Regions from separate parts of the Sulfitobacter sp. M39 genome, predicted to be linked through region 2. Evidence: riboswitches for the same ligand, from Rfam matches in the RefSeq annotation. Region 2 holds a riboswitch; the other holds the start of a gene.
What was found. Region 2 has a riboswitch for thiamine pyrophosphate ahead of thiD (bifunctional hydroxymethylpyrimidine kinase/phosphomethylpyrimidine kinase). Riboswitches for the same ligand answer to the same signal wherever they lie in the genome.

Region 1: linked by a shared signal. The riboswitch ahead of thiB (thiamine ABC transporter substrate binding subunit) and the one ahead of thiD (bifunctional hydroxymethylpyrimidine kinase/phosphomethylpyrimidine kinase) in region 2 are both predicted to bind thiamine pyrophosphate.

The regions. Positions count from the first base shown of each region.
Region 1 is NZ_WMDZ01000001.1:650,963-654,364, forward strand. Features, by position in the region: gene GLP43_RS03070 (thiamine/thiamine pyrophosphate ABC transporter permease ThiP) at 1-716, opposite strand, end outside; gene thiB (thiamine ABC transporter substrate binding subunit) at 692-1,669, opposite strand; TPP riboswitch at 1,704-1,803, opposite strand; gene aroC (chorismate synthase) at 1,896-2,996, shown strand; gene GLP43_RS03085 (DMT family transporter) at 3,098-3,402, shown strand, end outside.
Region 2 is NZ_WMDZ01000001.1:1,837,221-1,840,622, forward strand. Features, by position in the region: gene thiS (sulfur carrier protein ThiS) at 1-128, opposite strand, end outside; gene GLP43_RS08930 (FAD-dependent oxidoreductase) at 112-1,107, opposite strand; gene thiD (bifunctional hydroxymethylpyrimidine kinase/phosphomethylpyrimidine kinase) at 1,104-1,910, opposite strand; TPP riboswitch at 1,978-2,078, opposite strand; gene GLP43_RS08940 (TAXI family TRAP transporter solute-binding subunit) at 2,639-3,402, shown strand, end outside.

The DNA of each region.
Region 1 (3,402 bases), 1.2 Mb from region 2:
GACAGCAGCGCTGCACGGTTCAGGTCAAAGTCGAAACGGAACGCCTGATAGATCGCAAGCTCGATTGTCGTGGCGCGGGGGCCACCGCCCAAGGTTAGCGCCACGGCAAAGCTGGTCAGGCAGATCACAAAGATCAACGCCGCTGTGCCGGGCAGGATTTGCCGCAGGAGGGGAAGCTCGATGCTGCGAAATACCGCGCGCGGGGTCAGGCCAAGCTGTGCGGCCAGCCGGAACCGTTCCGCGGACACGGTCTGCCACGCTTGCAACAGCAGCCGCGTGGCCAGCGGGAGGTTAAAGAAGACATGCGCCAGCACAACGCCGTGCAGCCCGTAGATCGTGATGCCGGGCAATCCGACCAGCGCCAGCGCCGCATTGAGCCAGCCCGCGCGGCCAAAGACCGCAAGCACCCCCAGCACGGCGACAATCACCGGCAGGATGAACGGTGCTCCTAGCAGCGTGACCAGCAGCCCGCGCCCGACAAAGCGCCGTCGGGCCAAGGCACGGGCGACAGGGATTGCCAGCACGGTAGACAGCAGGGCGGAAAGCGCGGCCTGTAGCACGGTAAACTGGATCGCGGACCAATCGGCCGGGCCAAGCCCGCTGCCGAACTCCGCCCGCCAAAGTACCGCCCCCACCGCAGCAAGGATCAGCGCCGCAACCAAAACGGCGGCGCTGATGCCGGTTTTCGTGCTTATTGCGACAGCGCGGAGAGCCATTCGGCCAATGCTTCCTCGCGCAGGGCGGGCACGTCATCGCTCGGGATCAGCAGCGCCTTGCCCGGTTCGATCAACTTTTCAAAGCCTTCGGGCAGCCCGCCTTGAGGCGTGACGGCAGGGTACATCCAGTTGGTCGTGGGCAGCACCGATTGCGCCGCGTCCGATACCATGAACTGCATGAACTGATCGGCCAGCTCGGGCTGGTCGCTGCCTGCCAGTTTGCCGACCACTTCGATCTGCATGTAGTGGCCTTCGTCAAAGGCGGCGGCGGCCTTGGTCGCGTCCTCTTCGGCGATCAGGTGGTAAGCGGGGGATGTGGTATAGCTCAGCACCATGTCGGCCTCACCCTCAAGAAACAGACCGTAGGCTTCGGACCAGCCCTTGGTCACGGTCACGACGTTATCCGCCAGACCTTCCCAGATCGCAGGGGCCTCGTCGCCATAAGCGTCCTTGACCCACATGAGCAGGCCCAGACCGGGGGTAGAGGACCGCGGGTCCTGGATCACAATCTTGAGGTCACTGTCCGCCAGCGCACGAAAATTCGCAGGCGGTGTAAGATCGGCGCTATGGACAAAGGCAAAATAGCCCCAGTCATAGGGGGCAAAGCTGTCGTCTTCCCATGTGACCGGCAGGTCGTAGTCCGCATCAACTGTGGCCGTCGCGAACAACCCTGTTTCCTTGGCCGCCGCGATCAGGCTGGTATCAAGCCCCAGCACCAGATCGGCGTCAGACCGCGCGCCTTCCAGCTTGAGCCGCGCCAGCAGCGCCGCGCCATCACCCATGCCTACGAATTTCAGATCGCAAGCGCATTCGGCCTCGAAGGCCGCTTCGATCACGGGGCCGGGGCCCCATTCGGCGACAAAGCTGTCGTAGGTATAGACCACCAGTTCGGGCGTCTCGGCCCATGCTTGCGTGGCGACAAGCGTGATGGCAGCAAGTGTAAGATACTTCATGGCATCCTCCAAAATGCGGCGTCAGAAAGCGTTGGAGGTGTATCCAGACCTTCCCTCCGCCGGTGTTAACCGGTTCAGGTTCAACGGGTCCGTGCGCGCACATCTCAGCCTGTCAGGCCCCCCGAGGTATCTTATCGGTAGAACGCCTGTCGCCCGCGCGCAAGGTGAAACCCCTTGAGGCATGGTGCAGCCCCCGTTAAGGATCACCGCCAAAGGAGCACCGCCCATGTCGATCAACAGCTTTGGCCATCTTTTCCGCGTGACCACCTGGGGCGAAAGCCACGGGCCTGCTTTGGGGGCCACGGTGGACGGCTGCCCCCCCGGTGTGACGATCACCGAAGAGATGATCCAGCACTGGATGGACAAGCGCAAACCTGGCCAGAACAAATACACCACGCAGCGCCGCGAAGCGGATGAGGTGCGGATCCTGTCGGGTGTGTTTGAAGGCGTCACCACCGGCACGCCGATCCAGCTGATGATCGAGAACACCGACCAGCGGTCAAAAGATTACGGCGACATCAAGGACAAGTTCCGCCCCGGTCACGCCGACATCACCTATTTCCAGAAATACGGCATCCGCGATTACCGTGGGGGTGGGCGGTCCTCGGCACGTGAAACCGCGTCGCGTGTCGCGGCGGGTGGCCTTGCGCGCGAAGCGATCAAGGCGATTGCCCCGAATGTGCAGATCACCGGCTACATGGTGCAGATGGGCCCCCACAAGATCGACCGAGATGCGTTCGATTGGGACCAGATCGAACAGAACCCGTTCTGGGTGCCCGATGCCAAAGCGGCAGACGACTGGGCGGCGTATCTGGACGGGCTGCGCAAATCCGGATCCTCCGTCGGTGCGATCATCGAGGTGACAGCGCGCGGCGTGCCCGCGGGCCTTGGCGCGCCGGTCTATGGCAAGCTCGACACCGATCTCGCCGCCGCAATGATGAGCATCAACGCCGTCAAAGGCGTGGAGATTGGCGAAGGCATGTCCGCCGCCATGCTGACCGGAGAGCTGAACGCGGACGAGATCAGCATGGGCCCCGACGGCCCTGTCTATTCGTCGAACCACGCGGGCGGTATTCTGGGCGGCATCAGCACCGGTCAGGACATCGTGCTGCGTTTCGCGGTCAAGCCGACATCAAGCATCCTGACGACGCGCAAGACAATCACCAAGGCCGGCGAAGATACGCAGATCATCACCAAAGGCCGCCACGACCCCTGCGTCGGCATCCGTGCCGTGCCTGTGGGCGAAGCGATGATGGCCTGCGTCCTGCTTGACCATATGCTGTTGCACCGCGGTCAGGTCGGCGAAAACCGCGGCATCATCGGCTAAGCTGCAATGAACGCTCGGATTTTCTGCATGTTGGCGGGAATACGACGCGCAAGTTGACGCGGGGTCTTGCAACTTGAAACATGCAGGCGCAAGCATGCGCCATGCAAAGCACCACGACAGAGCACCGCCCCGGCCGGGCCATCGCCCTTAAGCTGGGGGCGGTCTTTCTGTTCTCGGTCATGGCGGCCCTTATCAAGATCGCGACGGCCACCGTGCCCGCCGCCCAGGCCGTGTTCTACCGGTCGTTCTTTGCCTTCCCGATGATCATCCTGTGGCTGTGGCAACGCGGCGACCTGCGCGACGGGCTGAAGCCGAGCAATCTGATGGGCCACGTCTGGCGCGGCGTTTTCGGGACCACGGCGATGGCGCTGACCTTTGCGGGGCTTAGCCTGCTGCCCCTGCCAGA
Region 2 (3,402 bases):
CTGGCGGGGATAAAGCTGCCATTGACGGCGGTAGCGACTTTCGCGCCGCCAAATCCTTCGGCCTCTAGCAGGGCGGCAAGCGTTGGCGCGTCGCTGTCAAGCGGGGCACCGTTAAGCTGTAGTTTCATGGAAAATCTCCGGTGTTTTGGCGTCAAGGATCAGGTCAGCCACCATGGTCGCCAGCGCGGGGGCGAGCAGGAAACCGTGGCGATACAGACCGTTGGCGCGGATCAGATTGCCCTGCCGTTCGATGCGCGGCAGGTTGTCGGGGAAGGCGGGGCGGCTGTCGACGCCGATCTCTAGGATCTCGGCCTCGCCAAAGGCGGGGGATAGTGCGTAGGCCGCGCTCAGCAGTTCAAGCACGGACCGCACGCTGGCATGGGCACCGGCGCGGCCCTCGACCATCGTGGCCCCGAGCATATAGATCCCGTCACCGCGCGGCACGAGGTAGATCGGTACACGCGGGTGCAGCACGCGGATGGGGCGGGTGATCGCGATATCGGGGCAGGACAGCAGCGCCATTTCCCCCTTCACCCCGCGCAAATCAGGCAGATCGGCGCGCGCGTGATAGCCGCGGCAATCAACGACAACGCCGTCTTGCGCCAGCGCGTCGGGGTCGGCCTCGTCTTGTTCGAAACTGGCCCCATCGGCCACCAGCCCGCGCCACAGCTCTGCCAACGCAATGCGGGGCGACAGGTGGGCCTCGGTCTGGAAATAAAGCCCTTTGGCAAAGCGGTCGCCCAAGTCGGGTTCAAGCGCCGCGATCCCTGCGCCGGTCAGGGTTTGGTGGCTTGTCGTGCGGCGCGCAAAGCGGGTCAGATCGCTGCTGTCCCGCGCCGGAGAGATCACAAGCGATCCGCGCCGGTGCAGCGATGCGGTGTGCTGGCCCCACCAATCTGCGGCCCTTTGGCCCAGCCTGATCACGGGTTCCTCGGCGCTTTCACCTTCGCAAAACGGGGCGAGCATGCCGCCAGCCCACCAAGAACACCCTTGCGGGCCGGGCTGGCGGGCGCGGTCGATCAGATGCACGCGCATCCCGCGATCCAGCAAGACACGCGCGGTACACAGCCCCGCGACGCCCGCGCCGATGATGGTGACCTGCGTCATGACCAGACCGCGTGGAAATGATGCACCGGACCGTGGCCCGTGCCGATCTCAAGTTGATCCGCGGCGATGATCGCGCGGTGCAGATAGTCATGGGCGGCCTGCACCGCCGCGCCAAGGGGTTTGCCGTGGGCCAGCCCCGCGGCGATGGCCGCGGCGTAGGTGCATCCCGTCCCGTGTGTATTGCGCGTGTCGATGCGCGGCGCGCTGAGCCATGTGACACGCTCTGCGGTGACCAGCGCGTCGCTACAGATATTGCCCGCGCTATGGCCGCCCTTCATCAGCACCGCCTTCGGCCCCATCTTGAGCAGCGCACGGGCTTGCGTGACCATCTGGTCGGCGCTGTCAGCCTCGGGCTGGTTCAACAGGCGGGCGGCTTCGGGCAGGTTTGGGGTCAGCAGGTCGGCGCGCGGCAGGATATCCGCGACCAACGCTGCGACGGCGTCTTCTTGCAACAGCGCATCGCCGGATTTTGCGATCATCACCGGATCGACCACGACGGCCCCCCGAAACGCGGACAGCGCAGCGGCCACCGCCTGAATGATCTGCGGAGAAAACAACATGCCCAGTTTGATCGACTGCACCGAAAGATCGGACAGCACCGCATCGATCTGGGCCGCGACGATGGGGGCGGGGATCTCGTGTACCGCGCTGACGCTGCGCGTGTTCTGCGCGGTCACGGCAGTGATCACGCTGGCAGCATAGACGCCATTGGCCGACATCGCCTTGATATCTGCCTGAATACCGGCACCGCCGCCGCTGTCGGATCCGGCGATGGTCAGGGAAATGGGGGTCGTCTTGGTCACAGGCTCGCCTTTCGGTGGTGGGCAAGCAGACGCAAGAATGAGCTTTGTGGCGAAGGCGCAAGGCCGTTGCACAAAGATACCCGTTCCCTACGCCGGTATTGCCCGGATCAGGTTCGACGGGTCGGTGCACGCACCTCTCAGCCCCCTAGGGCACCCCGACGGATAGATGTTGGAACTGCCGCCCCCGTGGGGGTGTGCAGCGTCGTTGCTTTAGGCGTAGCCAAGTTCGGCAAACGGTGCAAGCCGCAAAATATTCAACCAAAGGTGGCGAAATTTTGGGCAAATGGGGCGCGGTTTGGACAGCTCTCCTGACACTTGTCAGCCGAAGCGACGCCTTGTAACCCAAAGCAACGTAACGTCACAAAGGCATTATTCGGCGGTGTTAACCCTTTGGCATCAGCAAACTAGGGGTGATCGCGCAAAGACCCCGCGTGGCTGCGGTATCAAGTTCTGTTCTGCGGTATTGGCATCGAAATATCTTGCCCCTAGGCTGATTGACAGATTGAGTCGGATACCCTCGGGAGGAGGGGGCCGACACTCGGGGGGATGCGTTTTCTGGCCCGTTTTACGGGTCATACCGGACGCGTCGCGACAAGCATTGGGAGGTGCTGCGTGACATCTGCAAAGATCACATCTGCGCCCTGCGCATGGGAAACCGCAGCTATTGCGGTGCCAGTGATCCTGCGATCCCGAACAATCCAAAGATGTACAACAGGGAGAGAGACCACATGAAGAATATGACACGTTTTGCCAAGGCCGCCGTCGGGTCCTTTGCGGTATCAATGGCGCTTTCGGGTGTCGCGATGGCGCAGGATTATGAATGGCCGCGTATGTTGGTGATTGCCACACCGGGCACGTCGACAGGCAGCTTTGCCTCGACCAACGGTTGGGGGCCGGCGTTGCAAAAGGAAACCGGTACGACAGTACGGATCGTACCCGAAGACAGCGAGCCCATGCGCTACAAACGTTTGACCGACCGCGAAGACATCGCGATCGCGTCGGTTTCCGCGTCGGAAATGGCGTTGCAGGCGGAAGGGGTCGGCGGCTATGCCTCTGCGAAACCTATGCCGCAGCGGATCTTGTGGCACCATAACGACACGCCTTGGGGCTTTGTTGTAGCCGGGGATTCCGAGCTGCAAAGCCTTGAAGATATTGGCAAAGGCGGCGTGCGCGTCACCTCTGGCGTGTTCTCGCCCGCAATCGTCGCGGCGATCACACAGGCCCTGCCGGCCTTTATCGGGCTGACCCCTGAAGAGGCGCAGGAAAAGATCGAATTCGTCCCGGCCTCCAGCTACGGTGAAAACTGTCGTTCGGTTGTCGAGGGGAAGTCCGATGTGGCCTATTGCTCGCCAATCTCCTCGGTCCTGTCTGAGATGGAAGGCGCACCGGGCAGCATCCGCTGGCTGCCGATGGACCCTGCGAACAAGGAAGGGTGGGACGCGTATCTAAGCCACCGCCCCATGACGATCCCCTCGACCATCTCTATGGGGGT